One region of the Pseudoalteromonas sp. 1CM17D genome, then DNA from elsewhere that is predicted to be linked to it. Evidence: riboswitches for the same ligand, from Rfam matches in the RefSeq annotation. Region 1 holds a riboswitch; the other holds the start of a gene.
What was found. A riboswitch is a leader RNA that binds a small molecule or an ion and turns the genes downstream of it on or off. The one in region 1 is predicted to bind lysine.
Positions count from the first base shown of each region.

Region 2: it holds a riboswitch for lysine, as region 1 does, so the genes downstream of both, lysC (lysine-sensitive aspartokinase 3) here and dapA (4-hydroxy-tetrahydrodipicolinate synthase) in region 1, are expected to answer to the same signal.

Region 1 is NZ_JALNTP010000004.1:272,214-284,361, forward strand. It holds gene acnB (bifunctional aconitate hydratase 2/2-methylisocitrate dehydratase) at 1-472, opposite strand, end outside; gene MSC25_RS09940 (OmpA family protein) at 781-1,839, opposite strand; gene MSC25_RS09945 (protein adenylyltransferase SelO family protein) at 2,175-3,581, opposite strand; gene MSC25_RS09950 (DNA-3-methyladenine glycosylase I) at 3,584-4,288, opposite strand; lysine riboswitch at 4,483-4,679, shown strand; gene dapA (4-hydroxy-tetrahydrodipicolinate synthase) at 4,808-5,692, shown strand; gene MSC25_RS09960 (2,3,4,5-tetrahydropyridine-2,6-dicarboxylate N-succinyltransferase) at 5,708-6,448, shown strand; gene MSC25_RS09965 (PLP-dependent decarboxylase) at 6,448-7,653, shown strand; gene MSC25_RS09970 (succinylglutamate desuccinylase/aspartoacylase family protein) at 7,659-8,780, shown strand; gene MSC25_RS09975 (phospholipase A) at 8,990-10,024, shown strand; gene MSC25_RS09980 (bifunctional GNAT family N-acetyltransferase/hotdog fold thioesterase) at 10,097-10,990, opposite strand; gene MSC25_RS09985 (SAM-dependent methyltransferase) at 11,423-12,124, shown strand; gene dtd (D-aminoacyl-tRNA deacylase) at 12,121-12,148, opposite strand, start outside.
Region 2 is NZ_JALNTP010000001.1:109,455-121,602, reverse strand. It holds gene MSC25_RS00505 (glutathione peroxidase) at 60-611, shown strand; gene MSC25_RS00500 (2-hydroxyacid dehydrogenase) at 915-1,895, shown strand; gene MSC25_RS00495 (sodium-dependent transporter) at 1,963-3,285, opposite strand; gene MSC25_RS00490 (4'-phosphopantetheinyl transferase superfamily protein) at 3,424-4,170, shown strand; gene lysC (lysine-sensitive aspartokinase 3) at 4,186-5,571, opposite strand; lysine riboswitch at 5,648-5,820, opposite strand; gene MSC25_RS00480 (hypothetical protein) at 6,111-7,382, shown strand; gene MSC25_RS00475 (hypothetical protein) at 7,386-7,934, shown strand; gene MSC25_RS00470 (ATPase) at 7,931-10,708, shown strand; gene MSC25_RS00465 (DUF4136 domain-containing protein) at 10,817-11,368, shown strand; gene MSC25_RS00460 (hypothetical protein) at 11,552-12,148, shown strand, end outside.

The sequences.
Region 1 (12,148 bases):
TAGTAAACCATTCAGCGTCTGCCCAAGATTGAATAATCTTTTTAGCGTGCTCGTTGCCTGCTTTTGCTTTTTCTTCTACGTCGTAAAATGCATCAAACATTAATAATGTGTTTGATAGACCTTTTACAGCGATAGGCGCAAGTGTTTCGTCATCAAGTAGCTCAATCATTGGGGCGATGTTGTAACCACCTAACATTGTACCTAATAATTCTGCTGCTTTTTCTTTAGATACTAATGGAGATTGTGCTTCGCCTTTAGCAACTGCCGCTAAAAAGCCTGCTTTGATGTATGCTGCATCATCAACGCCTGGTGGTACGCGGTTGATTAGTAAATCTAAGATGAACTCTTCTTCACCCGCTGGTGGGTTTTTAATTAGTTCAATAAGATCAGCCGTTTGCTGAGCATCTAATGGCGCTGGTACGATACCTAACGCGGCACGTTCTTCTACGTGTTTACGATATTCTTGTAGCACAATATTGCCCTCTTGGTGACGTGAAAGTATTCGGTAGCGCCTCATGCGCAAAAAAAGTAACCCAATACTTATAGTATTCTAACGCGGGATTATAAAGCTTTTATGTATAGATGAAAATCCATCCAGCTAAGCAACTGATTATACCGACTATAAATATTATGAATAGTGGTAAGCATAAATTCTATTTTCGTGAATGTTTGTTAAGTAATAATCATTCTTGTTTAATCAGGCTAATACTGCATATGCTGTTTTAAAGGCATAAAAAAACCCAGCACTAAGCTGGGTTTTTAAAATAAAGTAAGTAACTATTAACGCTTAACTTTTACACGTTCAATAGATTTTACATGTGCTTCTACACGACGGTTTTCAGCGTGAGCTTCTTTCGTGTTAGCTGTGTTTTTAAGACGTTCTTCACCTAGACCAACAGTTGTAATGCGATCTTCAGCAATGCCATCTTTAATTAGCTCTTGTGCTACATCATCAGCACGCTTTTTAGAAAGCATCTTGTTGTAGTTTGCGTTACCTACCGCTGACGCGTGGCCTTCAAGTAGTACAGTTGTATCTTCGTGCTCTTTTAAAAACTCAGATACTGATGCAATGTCGTCAAAGTAACGTTGACCAACTTGTGCAGAATCATGTGGGAAAGTAACTAATAAGCTTGTTGTTACTTCACGGTCTTCGTATAAAGTACAGCCATCGCCATCAACAGCGTCTGTCATTGGCGTGTTAGGACATTTATCATCTTTATCTAGGATGTTGTCGTTGTCGCTGTCTTTAGGTTCTACAGGTACTTCTACTACTGCTGTAGGCGCTGGCTCTACAGGCTGTGCAGGCATAGAGTTTTGGCCAAATAAGTAGTTAATACCAATTTTAGCACCTACATCTGTGTAACCTTTATCAAGACCTTGGTATACCGCAGTTTCAGCGTTTACGAAAAAGCCATCAGTAATAAAGTGTTGGTAACCAACACCTGCGTTTAAGAATGTGTTGTCATCTACTACGTCCATTTCTTTAATACCGAATAGACCGTAGAAAGGACCGCCGTCAAGGTGGTAAAGCGCATCAATACCGTAACGCTCGCCGTCGATATTATTACGATTGCCCGCAGCTTTATCGAACGCGTTAAAGTCCATATCTGCATACTCAAGGCGTGCGCTCCAGTAATCGCTGAAACGGTAACCTGCTTCTACACCCCAACCAGTTGACTCGTTTACATCAAGGCCAGTTTGTGCGCGCATGTTTTTCCATGACGCATCATAGTAGTCACCGAAAACACCAAGGTAAAGGCCTTCTTCTTTATCGGCAGCGAATGTAGACGCGCTAGTTGCAGCTAACGCTATTGCAATTGTAAGTGATTTTAATTTCATTGTTTTCTTCCCATTTTAACAACTTAGAAAATTGTAGCTAATCAATGCTAGCTCAACCAGTTTTGTACACACTACCTGAGCTTTTGTTAATCGATACTTAACGAAAAAATAAAGATTATAAATTTTTTCAACGATATACAGACATTCCAACCACCAATTGTAGGTTAAGTGAAAATTTTTACCTAATCGGCAATTAATAAATTATGGTAATTTACAAATAGTTACTTTTTATGAATGCGAACAATACCACCGAGTATATAACTGCTCAATCATTGGACACTGAATCATTTAAAAATGACTATTTATAATCAGTAACTTACAATTAATTACAATACTTAAGTACCGCAAAAAGTTTGATAGCCCTTGTCATCTTTACCTGTCTCTTGAAAGCGGGCTAAGTTAGCTGTTTTATCATATGGGTTACTCATCACCGCTAAGAAGTCGCTTAGCAGCTCACTCTCGCCGTGTTGATTATATTGCGCGAGGATTTCTTCGACGATGTGATTACGCGGTATAACCCTTGGGTTAGCCGCTCTCATAAGGTTATAGCTGTTTTCATCACATCTTTTTTGCCATAACTGGGCCCATTGCGTTAATTTATCTGGCACTTTGCCACCCTTTAGTGACTCGGTTAGGGCATCAAAGGTATTGGTGTAATCGAGCTTATGCTCTTGAAATAACAATAATAACTTACTTACAAGCTCTACATCGTCTTCGTTATAACCTGCTAAGCCTAATTTTTGTGCCCACATTTGGTTATATTGCGCGTTAAATAACGAAGAAAACTGATTAATTAGCGGCGTCATTAAACTTACAGCTTGTTCGTCATCTTCATCTATTAGCGGGATTAGGCTCTCAGCTAAACGCGCGCAGTTCCAACTTACAATATTTGGCTGATTACCATAGGCATAGCGACCTTGCTTATCAATTGAGCTAAACACGGTATCAAAATCAAAGGTATTCATCATTGCACACGGGCCGTAGTCGATAGTTTCGCCGCTTATCAAGGTATTATCAGTATTCATAACGCCATGAATAAAGCCTACTCGCATCCAGCTAATAACCAGCGCTAGCTGACTATTTATAACGGCTTCTAAAAAGTCTAAATAGCGCTGAGCCCCTGTTGATTGAATACTTGGGTAATGGCGTTCAATGGCTACATCAGCTAATTTTTTTAATCCCTCTACATCACCTTGAGTTGCTAAATACTGAAACGAGCCAACGCGAATATGGCTACTTGCTAAGCGGGTAACAATTGCGCCTGGTTGCGGCGGATTACGATAAACAGCTTCACCTGTGCCAACCACAGCCAAACACCGCGTGGTTTTAATCCCTAAGCCGTGCATAGCCTCGCTCATAATATACTCGCGAATAGCGGGGCCTAGTGCACATCGCCCATCGCCTCCTCTTGAAAAAGGCGTGGCGCCTGAGCCTTTTAACTGAATATCCCACAGCTGATTTTTATCATCGCTGATAGCACCCAGCAAGTGCGCTCGCCCATCACCCAAGCGCGGCGAAAAGTGCCCAAACTGATGCCCAGAATAGCCAAGCGCTACAGCATTTACCGGTTGCGGCTCGTTACCAGCAAAAGTACTGGCCCGCAGCGCAGGCTCAACATCAATATTAAACTGCTGTGCTAACGCTTCGTTCCACAGCAGCAATTGCGGGGCAGCAACGCTTGAAGGTTGATCCTCTATTGCAAAGTTATCTGCTATGTCTGTGTATCTTGGCACTAGTTTCATGGTTAATCCTCTGTTTGTTGGCTTATGCCTACGCGATTGTCGCCCACGCTGTAAGCCACAATTAAGCTAAGTTCTTGCAGGCTCAAACCACTTTGCTTTTGCATTTCGTTAAAAAACGCCTGTGCGGCAGTGAGCGATTTTTTAGTTTGCAGGCCGCCATCTATAATTTTGTGCGCTCTTAGGTAACTTTCTACATCTCGCGAAAGTAAAAAAGTATCTTTACCAAGCGCTCTTAAGGCATACGGGCCTGTATTGCCGCCCAAACGGGCGCCGTGTTTTTTTAAATGCGCCCATAAACCAATAATGTCATCGCCTGGCCAGTTAGCTACAAACTTGCTAAAACTGCCATGTTGCTGAGCTATTTCGTGGATCATGTAGGCATTTTCAGGAATTGTTTTTACTTTTTTATAATTACGAATAATGCGCTCATCAGTTGCTTTTTGCTCGAGCATATCGGGCGGCATCATAAGTAATTTATCAATACTAAATTGCCAAAAAACCTCTCTAAAACCTGGCCATTTACTGTTTATTACCGACCAGTAAAACCCGCTTTGAAATACTTTTCGGGTAAACTCTTCAAGCCAATCGTCGTCACTTAATGCGCTTAATGCTTTTTTAGATAAGGGTTTTGCGAGTAATAACTTAAGCATTTTTTCAGAACCTTTTCGCTCTACTGCTCGCTTATAAATATCGCTAAATTTTTCCATACTTATTAAATACCTCATCACTGCTCATAGGGTTAGTTTACGAGAAAAGCAGCCAATACGTAACCACCCACATTTTCGATGAACTAATCTGTATCCTGCAACTTGACACCTAGACGGCTAAAATGTTTTAATCGCCGCAATTACCCTATTTAAATTGTATTTTGTTAAACCTTTTGCGGTTAAACAAAATACAAAGGGCTAGAAGAGGTGCGTTATTCAGGTAGCGTATGTTAGGAGCGCAAACTCCAGTGAGCATATGTGAGGGGAATACCGCCGAGAGGTAAACGCTTTTGCGAAGCAATTACTTCGGGCGACTAGGTTGAATCCTAGCGACTGTCACCAATAGCTGTTTTAGAGCAGCTTATTAGTTTGGTGGAGAGCTTCTGGTCTTAAATAATAAGGCCGTGCGCCCTATTATTTTAAGCCCATTCGCTCTTCGAATACTGTTCGAATGACGTTAATGCGGCTCACATCATACAGCCTCCTTAATATCTCGAACACCTTATAGGTTCGTAAGAGATGATTCACAACTTCAATTTAGACGACTACGCACTGTGGACAGCGCTTGTTACGCCGTTTGATCAACAAGGTAATGTTGACTACGACACGCTCACAACACTTGTTAGCGAACAAGAAGCGGCACACAACGGTATTTTACTGCTCGGTAGCACAGGTGAAGGCTTAGCCCTTACACTTAAAGAGCAGCAAGGCATTGTTGAGCACGTGTGCCAATTAAAACCCAGTGTACCGCTTATGGTTGCTGTTGGTGGTAGTAACTTGGCCCAACAAAAAGAATGGGTTAGCTACTGTAACCAATTACCTATTCACAGCTACTTATTAGGCTCGCCTCTTTATGCAAAACCAGGGGCTGTAGGTCAAACACATTGGTACGAAAGCTTATTAAACGAAAGCGCGCATCCGTGTATGTTGTACAACGTACCTGGGCGCAGCGGTGTAAGCATTCCTATCGAAACCATTGAAAACTTAAAAGCGCACCCAAAACTGTGGGCTTTAAAAGAAGCCAGTGGCAACATCACCCAATTTGAAGCATACCGACAAGCCGCGCCTAATTTAGCGCTATACAGTGGCGACGATGCACTTATGCCCTACTTTGCCCAAGCAGGTGCAAAAGGCTTAGTTTCGGTTGCGGCCAATGCATGGCCTTTGCAAACACACGAATTTGTAAAGCGCAGCCTAAGCGGTCAACACCCCAATTTATTTGCTCAGTGGACTCGCGCTATCAATAGCCTATTTGCTGTAGCAAACCCTATTCCCGTTAAAGTGCTAATGCACCAGCAAGGGCGTTTAAATAGCCCACTGTTGCGCCCACCTTTAACGCATCTTGAGTTAACGCAAACCGATTGCATTACCACTGCAAACGACACCATTTTATCTTGGCATTAAACACAGGTTTTTATAATGAGCTGGTTAGAACTACTAAATAATTTAGAATCGGGCGCAGTACGCGCAGCATCACAAAACGAAAGCGGCCAATGGGAAGCTAACGTAGAAGTAAAACAAGGCATTTTAGAAGCCTTTAAAAATGGCACTAACACAGAGTTTGCAGGCGGGTTTGTTGATAAGCACAACCTTGCACCGCAAGAATTTAGCACTGACGATGGCGTGCGTATGGTACCAGGTGGCACCAGTGTTCGCCGCGGTGCCTACGTAGCTAAAGGCACTATTATTATGCCACCAGCGTACGTAAATATTGGCGCATACATCGACGAAGGTACTATGGTTGATAGCCACGCATTAGTGGGTTCATGTGCACAAGTTGGTAAAAATGTACATTTAAGCGCAGCTGTTCAACTTGGTGGTGTACTTGAGCCAATTGGGGCAAGCCCAGTCGTGGTTGAAGACGATGCGTTTATTGGCGCAGGTTGTGTCATTGTTGAAGGCGTAGTGGTTAAAAAAGGCGCGGTACTTGCCCCAGGTGTGCGTTTATCTGCCACTATTCCGGTTTACGACTGTGTTAACGAGCGCCAGCTAGATAAAGGCGAGCCAATTCCAGAGTACGCTATTGTAATACCAGGCTCTCGCCCTGCGTCTAACGAATGGGCTCGTGAGCAAGGCTTAAGCATGTCGTGTGCACTCATTGTTAAATACCGCGACGAGCAAAGCGATGCATCGTTATTGCTAGAAGAGGTTTTACGATAATGAGCTTTTTGAGCACGCCTATCAAGGCCGCCGTAAATACACTTACTCAGCAACTTGATACACCTTTTTTTGTTTACGACTTAGACAAACTAAACGCACACCTTACCCGTTTAGTTGCGCAAACCGATGTAAAGCTTTGGTATGCGGTAAAAGCCAATCCGCTTTCTAAGGTTATTCAATGCCTAGACAGCGCCGGATTTAACTTTGACGTAGCAAGTAAAGGTGAGCTTGAACAAGTCCTTGCACAAGGTATTAGTTCACAGCGCGTGCTCAATACAGGGCCTGCAAAGAGCCCTAAACAAATTAAACACTTTATTGAGCGCGGCGTGCGTATTTTTGTTGCCGAAAGCCTCAATCAAGTACGTTGGTTAAACCAGCAAGCGCAGCTGCAAAATACGCAGCTGCAAGTATTACTGCGTGTGCAATTACGCTGGCCAGAAGGTGAAAAAAACCCATTAGGGGGTGACAGCCTTACACCGTTTGGGCTTGGTTGCGATGAATGGCAAGCGCTCAATACTGGCGATTACCCAGCACTTAATTTTGATGGCCTACATATTTTTCAGTGGGGCAACATGCTTAGCACGCAAAAGCTAAGCGAGCTGTGGTCGCAAATGATTGCACCGCTTACCACCTTGGCTAATAACTTAAATATAAACCTGAAAATTTTAGACTTAGGCGGCGGTTTAGGTATTCCTTACACACCAAATGATGCAACACTTGAGTGGGATGGATTAATCACCGCGCTGGCAAAAATTAAAAAAGATGCGGGTGTAGACGAGCTTTGGATGGAGCTTGGCCGTTACGCTGTAGGCGAATGCGGTCATTACGCTAACCCCGTCGTTGAGTGCAAACAAAACTACGGGCAACAACAAGTTATTTTAACCGGTGGTATTAACCACTTATTGCGCCCTGCTGTTACAAGCCAAGATTTTCCTGCGGCATTACTGCGCGAGTCAACAGCGCCAGAACAATCAATGAGCTTATATGGCCCATTATGTACTGCCCTTGATTGCTTAGGCGAGCATACCCTACCAAGCGATTTAAACGAGCAAGACTGGCTGGTGTTTAGCCAATGTGGTGCCTATGGTTTTACCGAAAGCATGCCCTATTTTTTATGCCATGAACTAGCTGCAGAATACGTGTTACAAAAGGGCGAGCTCACGTGTGTGCGCCAAGCAGAAGATGCCAGTCACTACTTAAGGTAATAAACATGAGCATAACAACACCCATTAGCCAAGAAAACATTGTAGTAGGGGAAGTAGCAAACGGCTTGCCTCTAACTATTCCGGTGTATCGCTTAAAAGGCGATGGCAGCGGGCCAAGCGTGTATATTCAAGCCAATATGCATGGCGCCGAGGTACAAGGTAACGCGGTTATTTTTCAGCTGCTAGAGCAGTTAAAACAGCTTAATTTAAAAGGCGACATTACCTTAGTACCTTATGCTAACCCTATAGGTTGTAATCAAAAATCAGGGGAATTTACCCTTGGCCGATTCGACCCTATTACTGGCACTAACTGGAACCGTATGTATCACTACAATAGTGATTTAGTCACCCAGTTTGCACACGAGCATAGCCAGTACGACGATGCAGCTTTAAAAAGCAATTTTAAAAAAGCCCTGCTTGATGAAATAGATGCCAAACTTAACGGCCCAGCTTACTTGCTCAATACCGGTAAACGCATTGCGCTTAACCTGCAAAAGCTTGCGCATCAAGCCGATATCGTGCTCGACTTACACACGGGGCCTATTTCAAGTAAGCATCTGTACTGTCCAACATATGCCAGCGACAGCGCACGTTATTTTAATATTGAACACGTACTGCTTATCCCAAGCGACTTTGATGGCGCAATGGATGAAGCTAGCTTTTGCCCATGGTGGCATCTAAGTGATGCACTTAGTGCGCAAGGCAGGGACTTTAATGTACAGGTTGAAGCCTTTACAGTAGAGCTAGGCAGCCAAGAAAAAATAGATTTAGCAGCCGCCTTTGACGATGCAAACAGCATTTTAAGCTATTTGAACCATAAAAATGTATTGGTAGATGCAGCGCATCAACCTAAGCAGATGACCCGTTATGCGTGCCATTTAGATGACTACTTTGCTTATTATGCGCCGATTGGCGGCATGGTTGAATATATTGCCCCATTAGGCGCACACATAAAGGCAGGTGAGCCAATAGCCCATATATTACGCATGGAGCGCTATTTAACTGAGCAACCCCTACAAACATTAAGCCTTGATTGCGATGCAATTGCTATTTTGCATTTTGCCTCAGCAAGCGTAAACCAAGGCACTGAACTTTATAAGTTTTTTACTAACGTATTTGAGTTATAACGCACCGCGCTATAACTCCCCCTTCTCATTGCGTGAGAGTAAGTTAACTAACTTACAATATAAGCGGCTATATGCCGCTTTTTTTGATCTGTGATAACGGTGTAAACGTAAGGTAATCAAATAAGTGTAAATTCAGTGAAAGTTCACCGTTACAAATGTAAAAACACGTTATAATTTATAAATCTACCTTACTCTCAAAGGAATAAACAATGAGCTGGCGTTATTGGATTGCAGTTACGGCTTTACTAAGCACACCCTCTTTTGCCCAACAAGAGGTTAAAAAAAATGAACAAGACAACGACATAGAGCTAGTTAAGCAATGTATTTTAAATGAAGTAATTGGTGGCGATGGTAAGCAAACCTTAGACGAGCTGCGTACAAAATGCTCCGCCCTTGAAGAAAACAAACAACTTACCGCACTTGATAAACGCAAGGCTCGCGAAGAGGTAAGCAAAAAAAATCGTAACGTAATTACGCCGCATAAACGTAACTACATTTTACCTTTATCGTATGTCTCGCACCCTAACGATCGCCCGTTTGATGGCTTTGACGAGCTAACAGATGAAGAAAATGGCGAACCCCTTGATAACCTAGAGGCTAAATATCAGCTTTCTATTAAAGTGCCACTGTACGATGATTTTGCAGATGAAGACCAAGCCATATTTTTTGGCTTTACCTTGCAGTCGTATTGGCAAATTTATAACTCAGAGATTTCTTCTCCGTTTCGTGAAACCAACTACGAACCAGAAATATTTTGGGTAAACTACCTAGACCAAGAAAACGTACTTTGGGGCGACGAAATGGCCATAGCGCTGGGTATTTCGCACCAATCTAATGGCCGCAGCCAGCCAAACTCTCGTTCATGGAACCGAATTTACGCCGATTTTATATGGGAAAAGAGCGGTTTTGTATTTAGCTTTAAACCTTGGTATCGCATTGCCGAGGATGAAAAAGACAATATATTAGAAGCCGATGGCGACGACAATCCAGATATTTACAAATACATGGGTTACTTTGAATTTGGCGGGGCGTATCGTTATCACGATCATGAGTTTAGCTTTATGACGCGTAACAATTTAAATTCAGATAACCGCGGGGCAATTCAGCTTGATTGGTCATTCCCTCTTTGGGGTCGTTTGCGTGGCTACGCACAATATTTTAACGGTTACGGTGAAAGCCTAATTGATTATAACGCTGATGTAGAGCGTATTGGTGTAGGTATATTACTTACTGATTTACTCTAATTTATTAATACGCCATAAAAAAAGCCAAGCCCTTTTATAAAGTGCTTGGCTTTTTTATTAAAGCGTTACTCGTTATTTTTTAACGGCAAACACCCCTTCAAACTCTGCAACAACATCGCTGCCATCAAATATAGTAACAGGTACTACGTAGCTTGCTTTGCCTGTTGTTTCCAGCTCACTGAGCTTACCTTTACAGGTTTGCACATCAACACAACCACGTGGGTCGGTATTAAGTGGTTTTAAGTATTTTATAGTGGCATCGGCTAATACAATATTGCCCTCAAGCCCTGCCTCTTTAAGCGCTAAGTACGTTGCGCCCCAACCTGTTAAGGTTGCTAAGCTGTATATAGAGCCTGCAAACATGGTGTTGTGTAGGTTTAAGTTAGCGTCTAAATCAGCACGCGTTGTAAACTGCCAATCAGTGTAGCTTTCTACTTTTATACCCATTGCATCACTAATTGGGATTGATTCACGCCAAATATTTTGCAGTACTTGCGTCCAATCAGGGTGGCGAAACCAACCCGGCTCACTAGGCTTTTGTTTAATCATTTTGAAATGTTGTACATCGCCATACGCAAGGTGGGCTTTTTCTTTTAGCTCGTAGCCGTGGCGCTTATAAAACTCAAGCGCACGCTCGCGAGCAAATAACACTAATTCGCCTGCATTTTGCGTCCATGCTATTTTTTCAAGCTCGTGTAATAAACGGCTACCAATATGCTGGTTACGGTTGCCTTCGGCTACGGCCATGTAACGTACTTGCGCTTGTTCATGGTTGTTAAAGTGTAAACGGGCCACACCAAGCACATCACCGTTGTTATTTTTAATAAAGCGATGCTCTGAGTCTTGTTCCATATCATCTTGTTCAGAGCCACGAGGCTCATTCCACGGCGCACGTAGTACTTCCCAACGTAATTGATAGTACGCTTGCCAGTCTTCGCTGCTCTGCGGTGTCGTTACTTGAAACATATATACTCCTGTTGTTTTGCCGTAAATAAAAAATAAAGGCTACGGCATGTAATCCAACTGAATAACTCTTTAACCTGCACATTGGTTTTTACATTAGAAAATTAAAGATTAAGTTGGTTGGAATTATTATGGCAAATACCATACTCCATCTTTTAAACACTGCCAATACGACTTTGGTAAGCAAGCAAAAAAATAACTGTTTTACCCATCGCATCAGCTAGTTTATGCTGGGCCTTTAGAGATTGAACATGCACTGAGCGAAGGGTTCTGCCTAGAGAAAATTAACTCTTTGTTGCCTACATGGGTGTAAGCCAGTAGAGTAACGCAGGAGCAGTTACCTAGCCCACCAGGTTACAAATCTCGCGCCGCGATTAAATCGCCCCCTAGATTGAACAAACTTTAATCCTGAAAGGTCAACAGGCCCTTAATGTTATGAGCGATTTTATAAACCCTTTAACGGGTGTAGTGAGTAGCCACTTTATTAGTCACAGCCAAGATATTGGGCAACTAGTTTACTGGCATAAATATGCAGGCGATCACATACAGGTTCGCCAATTCGGGCAGCTTCGCTGGCTGCTAATTAACGATACATTGCAATCGGTGATAGAGCTTAACAATCCACAGCGCTTACTATTTCCACATTTAACCTATTTAGCTAAGCAGTGGCAAACCTTAGCACCGCCAAATCATGTGTTAGAACTTGGTCTTGGCGGTGGCGCTATACGTAATTACTTACAATACACTTACCCGCAGGCACACGTAACATCAGTTGAAAAAAATGCAGATATAATTGCCTGCTATACAGATTTTTTCGCTCTTAAAAACCAAAGTGACGTGCAGTGTGATGACGCGCAAAATGTACTTAGCAAGGCACATAACCATGACTGGATTATTCTTGATTTATTTAGCCAGATAGATGCACCACGATTTTTGTTTGAACGCGCTTTTTATCAAAAAATATACGATGCGCTAAACGCAGGTGGCACGTTATTTATTAACTTTTTATCGCAACATGAGTCGCAGTTAATTCAGTTACAGCAATTATTATTTAATGTGTTTGGCGTAAAAGTAAGCCCGCATAAAATTGCGGGCTTTGTGAATCATATTATTATTGTTACTAAAGCTGGTAATTAAACCAATAAGTTAAACGTAACAGGC
Region 2 (12,148 bases), on a different contig from region 1:
GCTTAAAAAGCGAATTAAGTCTTTATAAATTTCCAACGTAAGGAAATAAGTAGGTAACCATGGATAGTATTTATCAATTTAGTGCCCCTTTGTACAACAGCAAAAGCTTTGCGCTTAGCCAGCTAAAAGGCAAAACAGTACTTATTGTTAATACAGCAAGTAAGTGCAATTTTTCGGTGCAATTAAGTTCGCTAGAAAAGCTCTATCAAGAATATAAAAATAGCGGTTTCACTATCTTAGCGTTTCCGTGTCATCAATTTGGCCAAAACGAGCCGCTTGATAACCTCGCAATTAAAGACTTTTATCAAGGACAATTTGACGTGTCGTTCAAAGTGTTTGGTAAGGTAATGGTAAATGGGCCCGAGGCGCATCCGCTGTTTAATTACTTAAAGTCGCATACCCGTGGTATTTCGCAAAACCGCGCAGTAAAGTGGAACTTCACCAAGTTTTTAATTAACCCACAAGGTCAGCTCGTTGCACGTTATGCGCCGCGCACCAAGCCCGAAACGCTTAAACAGGTCATAGAGGCAAATTTACCTAGCGCACTAAACGCTAATAATTTAAATAACGCAAAAATAATACCCAACTTTAATGCATTAAAAGGCGCTTAATTATTCTAAATCAATAAATGGGTGGTTACTCAAGCATGCTTTATTAAACTAGTTTAAGGTTACGTATAATACCAATCGGCAATAATACTTAATCATTTTTAGGGGCTAAACGTGTCGCTATCTGCGTTAAAAAACTCTCATTTACGACTGCATGGATGCAGAAGGTAGAGCAATGCAGGAGCAATTGCCGAGAACAACTAAATAGCGAATTTTTTGCCTTGCTATAAACACGTTTTTCCATCCTCAAAATGGAGCACTTGATTATGCGCATTGGTATAACAGCTAGGCTTTGGAGTAAATAACATGAACATTGCTTTTTTTAGTACGCAAAAATACGAGCAGCCTTTTTTTGAGCGCAGTATTAACAAACACCCTCAAATAGAGATTTGTTACTTTGAGCAAGCACTGAACGAGCAAACAGCCCTGCTTGCTAAAGGGTTTGATGCTGTGTGTGTATTTGTAAACGACACAGTTAACGCCCTCGTTATTGAGCACCTTGCTGAGCAAGGAATTAATACTATTTTACTTCGCTGCGCAGGGTTTAATAATGTTGATTTAGTGGCTGCCAAAGCACACAACATTAAGGTATTACGAGTACCCGCCTACAGCCCAGAAGCCGTAGCTGAGCACTGTGTTGCACTTATGCTTACCCTTAGCCGTAAAACACATAAAGCCTATAACCGCGTACGCGAAGACAACTTTGATTTAAACGGTTTATTAGGCTTTAACTTACACGGCAAAACAGTTGGCATTATAGGTTGTGGTAAAATTGGCCTTGCCCTTTGTAATATTTTAAATGGCTTTGGCGCGCATGTTTTAGTGTGCGACCCTTATGCAACACCTGGCAATTACACCATTACCGATTTAGATTCGCTGCTTACTCAAAGCGATATAATTTCATTGCACTGCCCACTGAATGAGCAAACACATCATTTAATAAATGACGATGCATTTAATAAAATGAAACCTGGGGTAATGCTAATTAACACTTCGCGTGGTGCGCTACTTAATAGCAAAGCGTGTATAAATGCGCTTAAAACTAAAAAGCTAGGGTATTTAGGGCTTGATGTGTACGAGCAGGAGTCGGAGCTATTTTTTAAAAACCATAGCGACGAGATAAACCAAGACGATATATTCTCACGCTTAGTTAGTTTTAAAAACGTATTAATAACTGGCCACCAAGGCTTTTTTACTCAAGAAGCCCTTAGCAAAATTGCCAATACCACCATACAAAACGCAATAGAAATTAATGAACAGAGACCTTTAACTAATGAGGTTTTATAAAGCCGCGGCCCATTAATTTAGCTTTACCCGTTTTGCTATTTACATAACGGGTAAAGCTTAAAATACTCTAGCCAAACGCAACGTTTGCAAAAACAAGAGTCATTAATACTGGGCACACAAAACGAATGTATTGAGCAAACCAGTAATGCGCGCCGGTGCTGGCTTTATGAAGCTTATTACCGCGTTTCCACATCCAACCTGCGGTTATAAAATAAAATAGCCCCATAAGTGGTAGTTGGTACTGAGTAAATAGCATGATTACTAAACCAAATAGCCACTCAAAGTTTAATATTATTGCACTAGCGCATATTAACACCACTAGGCTAACGGCCCACGTTGCTTTAGTACGATCTACGCGGTGGTTTTCTACTAAAAACGCTACCGGTATTTCTGTGGTAGAAATAGTCGATGTAACCGATGCAATCGACATAAGTACAAAAAACAGTAACCCAATTAGTAAACCAATTTCGCCCATGGTACTAAAAAGCTCAGGTAAAATAGCAAATATAAGCTGCCCTTCACCTATAAGTTTTCCGCCGCTAAACACCTCTACTCCGTTATGCTGCGCTACATAAATTGCAGGCACTATCAGTAAACCTGCTAAAAAGGCCACGCTGGTATCAAGCAGTGCAACGCTTGCAGTTAGTTTTGGCAGGTTTGCATCTGGCTGCAGGTACGAGCCATAAATCATCATGCAGCCAACCCCTAATGAGAGCGAGAAAAACGCCTGCCCCATTGCAGCAATGATTAAATTTGGGTCAAGCACTTGGCTAAAATTAGGAATTAAATAAGCAGCAAACCCTTCGCTGGCGCCTTCTAAACTGGCTATATAAAAAATTAAGCCTATTAGTAGCACCAATAACAATGGCATTAAACGGCGTGACCAGGTTTCAATCCCAGATTTAACCCCTTTTAAAATAATACTGGCGGTTAAAATAAGCATAAGCGGCGTAAATATAAAATTACGCACCATAGAGTCGCTGTGTAAAAATTCGCTTGCGGCGGTAAAACCAAAAAATTTAGTAATAGGCTCTATCGCGTAAGAGAGCATCCACCCAGCTACAATAGAATAAAAGCTAAGCATAACCACAGCGCCAGCAAGGCCAATATATCCTGCGGCAGCCCCTACTTTTTTGTTGGTATTTTGCCACGCATTACCCAATGCTTTTACTGGGTTTGCTTGCGCTTGGTGGCCTAAATAAAGTTCGGTATAAAGCGCAGGTAGCGCAAGTAAAAATATAACTACAAAGTAAACCAATAAAAATGCACCGCCACCATGGTTGGCCGCCTGCGTAGGAAAACCCCAAATATTACCTAAACCCACTGCTGCGCCTGCAGCGGCTAAAACAAAACCAAAACGGCTTTGAAATCCATCACGCACTTGTGCCATACATCTACAAATTCTGTTATTCTTTGATTATTGTGAATTAAACCATATTTAATGCCAACTGAGTAATAAAATTGCTTTTGGCATAAATAAGCGCTGTTAACCGCTCATAATTACAGCACTCACTTATTTTAAGCGCGTATGACTAACCACTTTTTTAAAAACACCCTAAGTATTGCTCCCTCTTTTTATAGCGATTTATCCCCTAACAACAATACTATTTTAGTGTTTAATGCCAACACACTTAATGTAGAACACCTTGATTTAACCCAGTACCTAAGCCCATTTGAGCTAAGCGTTATAAATCGCCGTAAACGCATGCAAGCAAAGCAAGAATATGTAGCATCGCGCATATTACTAAAGCAACTTGCAAAGCATACTCAGCCCCAATACGCACACATACCGCTTAATAAAATGAGCACCCACTTTAATGAAGAGTGCTCAAAACTGCAGCTCCATATAAACCACACCGTTATTAATACCTGTATTTCGCACTCACATGGCTTAGTTGGAGTAGCACTGAATGTTACTAAGTCGGAGTTTGGCTTTGATATTGAAAAAATAAACTTAAAACGCCCATTCGAAAAGCTCGCTAAGCATTTTTATCATAAGGCTGAAATTGCCTTAATTACCGCGCCTTTGGCTATAAAAGAGCAAGCCTACCGCTTTTTTAGAATTTGGACCTTAAAAGAGGCACTCGCTAAAGCAACTAGCCGCCCAATAGCGCAATTGCTTAGCCCAAATGTATTTGATGAATTTTCTTTGTTAAACCTTACAGCATCGAGTAACAGCATAACGGTTGCCAATGAGGAGTTTGATATAAGCGTGGCGCATAAAAAAAGCACCGACTGGCGGTGCTTTATACTTAATAACTTGGATACTGAATAACTTGGCTTTAAAAGCTTAAGCAGCGCTTTCTAATAAGCGGCTGTGTATTGCTTGTACCACGGTATCTGATTCGCTTTGCTCTACTAAAAAGCATAAGTTGTGCTTACTTGCACCATGACAAATTAAACGAATATTAAACTCTTTTAATACGTTCATTAGGTTCATTTCGTGCTGGCGTAGCTGTATTTCAGAGCCTATAAGCGCCACTAAGGTTAAGTTGTTTTCAACCGATACATGACAAAATTCGGCCAATTTATCTAAACACGCTTGCTCAAGCTCAGGTCGCGAGGCATTAGGCGCGTTATCGAGCGTAATGGCAACACTAATTTCTGAGGTAGTCACTAAGTCTACCGATATATTAAATTCACTCAAAATGGTAAATACACGGGCCAAAAAGCCACTTGCTAATAACATTTCTGGGCTTTTAAGCGTTAGCAATATTTGGTTTTTACGCTGCGTAACGGCACGAATACCTGGCTGCTGCGATTTTTCACGCTCAATCCACGTCCCCCCGCGCTCTGGCTCGCGGCTAGAGCCTACAAATACATTAATATGGCTACGGCTTGCTGGTAAAATAGTCGCAGGGTGCAATACTTTTGCGCCAAATGTCGCCATTTCTGCGGCTTCATCAAAGCTTAAACGGGCAATTGGCGTTGCCTTAGCGCATAAACGCGGGTCGGTGCTAAAAATACCCACTACATCGGTCCAAATGTGTACACTTTTAGCGTTAATAGCCTCTGCTAATAACGCCGCACTGTAGTCAGAGCCACCACGACCAAGCGTTGTGGTTTGGCCAAATTCATCACTACCAATAAACCCTTGTGTAACTATTACTTGCTCATCTAATAACGGAATTAACAGGTCTTTAGCGGCTTGTGCAGTGGCCGCAACATCGGGCGTTGCTTTACCAAATTGGCTGTCTGTTTTAAGCACTTTGCGTACATCAAACCTATCTGCATTTAAGCCTTTTAAGCGCAGCACTTGAGCAAATAAATAAGACGATAAACGCTCGCCAAAGCTAAGCAGCTCATCGTGTTGTTGATCAGTGGTGAGTGTTTCAAGGGCTAAAATTTGAAATGCTTTTAACGTTTCGTTAAAACCCACCGCTAAATCGGCATCAAGCGACAGCTCATCTAAAATAGCCTGTTGAATAGCTAATACGCCATCTATGTGTGCTTGGCGCTGCTCTTTACTAAGGTCGGGTTTGCACAGTGCAACTAAGTGGTTAGTTACGCCGGCACTGGCGCTCACAGCTACAATACGTACGCTTTTATCTGCAACAATAATTTCGCTGCAGCGACTCATCGCTTCAAAGTTTGCAACACTGGTTCCGCCAAATTTGGCAACGATGTAATCTGATTTTGCGCCTGATACTGTTTGTGGCACTGATTGGGTAGTCATTTCGTCTCCTTTCGCGGTATCCAAACCGCTAAAAAACAAGAAGAACTTGGCAAAGGAATGCAAATAAGATGAGTCCGCTGCCAGAAGCTCTCCACCTAAGTTGGTGACAGTTTTGGGGATTCAGCCCCATAAACCGAAAAACACGGTTGACGTAACCTTGTTTTCCTCGGCGAGTACTTCCCTCTTTAATGGTTATGGGCGTTCGTCACCTACCATTAAATACCTAAGTATCGCACCTCTTCTGAATGTTGTATTAACCTGTGGCTAATAAAACAAAACCCCACTGTGTAGCGGGGCTTTGAAAGTTATCGTTTAGACGTCTAGCTGTCAAGGTGTTTTAGCTAATATAACGCGAATAATTTAGCCAAGGTTTACATTGCTGGCTACTTTTACAGCGCTTAATGTAACTCGCCTGTACGCCAGCTAAAAAAATGTGTAAATTAAGCCAGTTAATAACGAGTACTTTTTATTATAAAAATATAAAAACTACGCTCTGCTTTAAGCGTAGTTAACTCATTACTAGGATGTATCACCGCATTATGATCCCAGCTAAAAAGCTGCTTAATACCCTTAGCGAACACTGGGGTGTTTTAGAGCTATTATTTAAACGTTTTAAAATGGCCGACTTTAGCCTCAAAGACGTGCAAAACGCCATTAAGCAAAAACAGCCCACATGGACAAACGAGCGCATATACAAAGAAACTAACCGTTTGCTCAATCAAGATATACTTATTCCATTGGCTAAATCATCCCAGCTTGAAATAAACCGCGCCATTGCCGATTTTGCGACCTTTTTATTACAAGAAGAACACCTAGGTTTAGCACAAGAAATTAGCGTTTTGGTTGATGATTTAGCACGCCTAGGAAACCGTTTAGATAATGCCGGCGAAATAGAAGACTTTGACGATTTACGCCGCTATAGCCGCATTATGGATGATCGGGTGCGTAAAATAATGAAGCTTTACGCGCACAACGAAAACGCTATTTTAAACATTGTTGAGCAAGCTAAATCTGATCACGCGGTGCAATCTTTGCAAAAGCGCTACAAAGCGGTAATAGAAGCCTTTGACGAATACATAGAGCCGATGCTTGAAATGGTCGATATTCGCGGTGACTTTCATGCCTGTTTTACACTTATTGAGCAACAAATAAGTAAGCAAATAGAGCACATTGAACGCTCAGGCAAAGCCTACAACGACAAACGTATGCTTGAGCAATTGCGTACTCGCATACTCGAAATGCATTTAGTTGGCCGAGAAAGCTTACGCAAAAGTGCCGATATGCTTATGCCACTGCGTGAAGAGCTACGCCGTAATAACCTAATTACCCGCCAGGCAGCCAAAGTGCTTGGCCTTGTGCGTAAAAATGGCGTAGACAACATGCTAAGCGCGGTACAACCAAATTTTGTAAGCGATGCGCAGCGTTATTCGCTTGGCCAGCAGCGTCATATAGTTGCCTATATGGCAAGCTTGGTAGAATTTGAACACGAAGAATACCAGCTCCCAGAGCAACAAGACGTGCCGGCATTTGTTACGCCAAACATTCCTGATTACCATGATGTTAAAAAAAGCTTTGCAAAACGCTTTAATAAAAAGCGTAAAAAGCCCCAGCCATTGCTGCAATTTTTAGATGAAAGCTACCCAGAATTAGACGCCGACGAAATGCTATTTTTATATCAAAAACTAGTCAGCGACAGTGAAATTCACATTAGCCAAAGCGATAAAAAAACACGCGTAAAAATTGCCGGTCAGCATTTTTCGTTATACCCATTTAATTCTGCGCCTCAGCCAGATACACAGGCAGACGAGTAACACATGACACATATAAACTTAGACGAGCTTACGCACCTACAAGCCATTAATAAAAAATTAGGTGCGGGTTACCATATTTGCGAACAAGACAACGTAATGTGGCAAGAGCTTGACCAGCACATAGAATCTTATAGCGCCTTATTTAGCGCCCTTGGCCACGATTTAAAACACGACAGCCGCGGCTTTTACTACTTTGGCAGCGACGAAAGCACGCCAAACATGGGTAAAATATCCCGTGCTATTGCACTGACTATTTACATTTTAATTGAGCATTTTGCCAATACGGGTAAAGACCCAATGCGTGCCCTATTTGATGAAGTAAACGATTTAGAACTGATGCAAACCTTAGTGCAAATTAATAAGCACTTGTTTGATCAGCTTGAGATATTTTCGGGCTCAGATTTACGAAAAGACGTATACCTGCGCATGGTACGTTTAGGCCTTGCCCGCGAAGTAGAAGGCGGCTTTATGCTACAAGCGCCTATTCACCGCTATATTGATGCACTTATGGAAGTAAACGAAGAAACCTACATTACAGAGGACGAGCAATGAAAAACTTATACGGACTAAGTAAACTCGCCCTACTTAATACCGCAGGTTATGCAAAATGTGTTATTCCGCTTGATAAAAGCAGCTCTATTTGTGCGCCAAACAATACCGGTAAAAGCTCGGTTATAAACGCCCTGCAATTTCCGCTAATAAACGATTTACGCTTAACCGAATGGGACGGGCACGATTTAGATGAAACCCGTAAATTTTATTTTTCATCAGATCAGTCGTACATTTTGCTCGAAGCCAACCTCCCCCATGGCTCGGTGGTTATTGGTGTAGCAGGCCTTGGTAAAATAGCCGGTTACGCGCATCAGTACTTTTGTTATCAGGGCAAACTTGATTTAGCGCAGTACACGCAAGGTAATACCATTATTAAGTTTACCAAGCTGTTTAATCATTTAAAAACGCAAGGTTACAACCCTATAGAGCTTAAAGCACAAGAGCTAAACGCCCTGCTTACCGGCGGCGCAACCCCTTTTGACGGCGACATTAATTTAAAAATGATCCCGCTTAATAACGTGCAAGACTCCGCCATTTATAAAGAAATTTTTAGGCGTATTCTTAACTTACACAAATTGGGTGCAAGCGATGTTAAACGCTTTATGCTACGTGTGTTTGAACGCCATATGTCTAACTCTAAAGTGGACTTTTACGAAGTATGGCGTCGCTCGTTTGATAAAGTAAATCGTGCTAAACGCGAGTTAAAAGCGCTTGAATCAATGCAAGAGCCAATAACAGCGCTTGAATCAATGCTTGAAAACCAAACCGTGCTTAAAGGTAAGTTAGCAGCCTACGCGCCTAAAATTGATCAAGCATTAATAGACTTTGATACCTACCAAGAAGAGCAACTAAGCGAACTAGCCATTGCCCTTGAAGACATAGAGCACGAAAAACACGAGTTTGAGCAAAAGCAAAGCTTATACGTACAGCAATCGCGCGATATAGAACGCAGGCAAACCCAAATTGAGCAATGGTTTTTAGATTACAGCGCTCTTAAAAGCGAGTTTGAACTGGTAAATAAAGCCACCCTTAAAACCAACCTTAGCCAACTTAAGCAAGACTACGAGTCGCTTTCGCACTCTATTACCAGCGCACAAGGGCAAAGCCTACACACGCTTGATTACCGCATTAGCGAAACGCAAAAGCAAATTAAAAGCTTAAAACTGCAGCTTAAAAACCTTGAGTTTAATTTGTTTACTCGAATGCGCGAAGACCTATCGCTTAAAGAAGTAGAAGAAATATCGCGCATTTTAAACCCCGATATACTCTCGTTTGCCACCACCAGCAATGGCGATATAACCATTGATGATGAAGACGCCTTTGGAGAATTTTTATCGCTATTAAGCGAAAACGTTAAAGGCGGTGTACTAACCCTACCAGGGGCAAGCATTAAACTTAAAAAACTTTCCCCAGTGCAAATGCAAAGCGGCGAAAACAAAGCCCAGCTTAGCGCTCAGCTAGACGCGCTGGAACGCTCGTTAAAAGAGTTTAAACAACAGCGCGAAGTAGCCGCTAACGTGGCCGATAAACAAAAAGAAAAAGATGCACTTTACGATGAGCTAATGAGCGCAGAGAGCGCCCTAAAACGCTTAGAGCAATTTGAGGTAATGCAGCAGTCGGTAGAAGCGCAATCCATGCTAAAAGAGCAGTTATTAGCAGAGCGCGAACAAGTTGACGACTACCTACAAGACATTCAAAAAAATAGTGGCTCAATTGCTGACAGGCGCTCGTTAATTAAATCTAAGCAAGAGCAAATTAGTCGCCAAACTGAGCGTCTACGCCAAGTTAAAAGCGAGCGAATTGACCACACGCTTGATTTATACAGCGGTAAAGTTACCCCGTATATGATTGATATAACAGTCGACTTTGATAACTTAAGCGACTTAGTACATCACTTTAATAAAGACTGCCAAGAGCTGCGCAACTTTGACATAAACGTACGTAATACCTATTTGCATGTATATAACGCGGGTATTACTAAGTTCGATAACGAAAACGACGAATTTACTAAATACCAAAAGTTGATTAGCGCATTTCATAACCTTGATAACGAACGCGATGCCGTTGAGCGCCAAGGCCGCGTAGCCCTGACCGAAGTAGCCGCCACAATTAAAGGCTTGCGTGAAGACTTAGACCGACTTCGCCGCGAAATGAACAGCTTTAATAAAGGGATAAGCCAGCACCGTATTTCTAACCTTCAAGCGTTTAAAATTAACGTAATACCGCGCAAAATGCTGGTTGATAGTATTGATACCATTATCAGCACGTCGCATCAGTTTGAACAAGGCGACACCCTTGATTTATTAAGCCAAGAACCTTACAGCGAAAGCGCGGTAAACGAATCAAAAGATCACCTAATAAAACTTGCCTCCGACAAAGCAGGCCTTACATTAACTGATTTATTTGATATTCGTTTTGAAGTGGTTAACCGCGCAGGTGAAACCGAACACTTTGAAAAAATCGATTCAGCCGGTTCAAACGGGACGCGGATTACTATTAAGTTATTATGTGGCATGTTGTTTATTCGTTACTTATTAAGCGATCAGGAACAAAACCTTTACCGTATACCTATTTATATTGATGAAGCGGCCGACATTGACCCGCAAAACCAAAAAGCAATCATAGAAACGGCACTGAGCTTTGGCTTTGTGCCAATTTTTGCCTCGGTTAAGCCGCAGGTAAGCTGTGATTACATTGTACCTATTCGTTCAGTAAAAGATGGCGCCCAAAACTGGGTAGACGAAAAAGACTGGATTGAAGTTGAACACAATTAATTGGCCGTTAAGGCAAACCAACTAAACTAAAATATAGGACGTTAAACTAATACACATTTAAACGATGTGTGTTATTTTAAATTAACGCATTTTATTGGAGCAAAGGTAATGAAAAATATACTTATTGTTGCAGCGCTGACATTACTTACAGCCTGTACGCAAACCCCAGACTGGGATTACGACAAATCAGCCAACTTTAGTAATTTTAAAACATTTGCTTGGGTAGAAAACGCGAGCCTAACCAAAGACACCACAAACTACCAAATTAACGGCTTAATGGAAAAACGTGTACGTACTGCCGTTAATAAAGAGCTTAGCCAAACATTAGGTATGAGCTTAGTAGACCCAGCCCAAGCTGACGTACTAGTTAACTACCATGCATCGGTAGATAAAGAGCTAGAAGTAGACAGCTTTAACGTAGGCTACGGCGCACGTTGGGGATACTGGGGTACGGGTTTTCAACGCGACATTAGCGCCCGCGAATACGAAGTGGGTACGTTAGTAATTGATATTATTGACCGCGAATCAAACCAACTTGTATGGCGCGGCGCAAAAGAAGGCCGTTTAAAGAAAAAACAATCGCCTGAGCAACGCGAAGCATCAATTAAAGAAACAGTCGCTAATATTTTAAGCAACTTCCCGCCGCAAAAGCAGCAGTAAGTTAAAATTAGCGTTAAATAAGTTTTAAAAAGCTCACATTATGTGGGCTTTTTTGTGGGTAAAAATAATACCCAGTCTTAATTAGCGCACCGTCGTTAATTTGGCAAAATATTCAAAGGAAGAAATTTAAATCTGATAAGTATTATGATAAATTGGGAACAAATATTTAAAGGAATAAATAGTATGTCATTAGATCCAACCTTCGAACTTAAAATTAAAAATCTATTCCCTAAGGAAGTCTTACGTGAAATGTTTGCTTCATTAGACTCTGATCCAGAATTTAGACACGCTGGCGTTATCTTCGAGGCCGAGAAAGATAGTATTGCAAAACTCTCTGTAAATCCTGGTAGTTTACTTTTAAATCCAAGTAGCCATTATAACAGTAAAATATTAAGAGTAAGTTGCAGAGCAGATAGGAAAAATATTTATATTCGCGAATATATTTTTCCTAAACAAATGAAAGCCGATAAAAGAATAGATAAAATTAATTCCTCACTTTACGATGAATCATTTAATGCTTTTGTCTCGTGTGCCGGAGCCGCATCAGGTTGGGTGTTAGTATTTGCAGAGATGGGAGGCGGGGCTGCAAGCTTCGGTGCTACATGGGCTGCGATTCCATTAACTTTGACATCTACTACCGCCGCCACTTTTCAATGTGGAGTTAGTACTGGGCGTGTATTTAATCACCTAAGCGGCAATGCAGAATATAATCAATGGCTTGATACATCTCCTACTTTTTCAACTTTGATGGTTACATTAGATGTTATTCAAGTTGCCGAC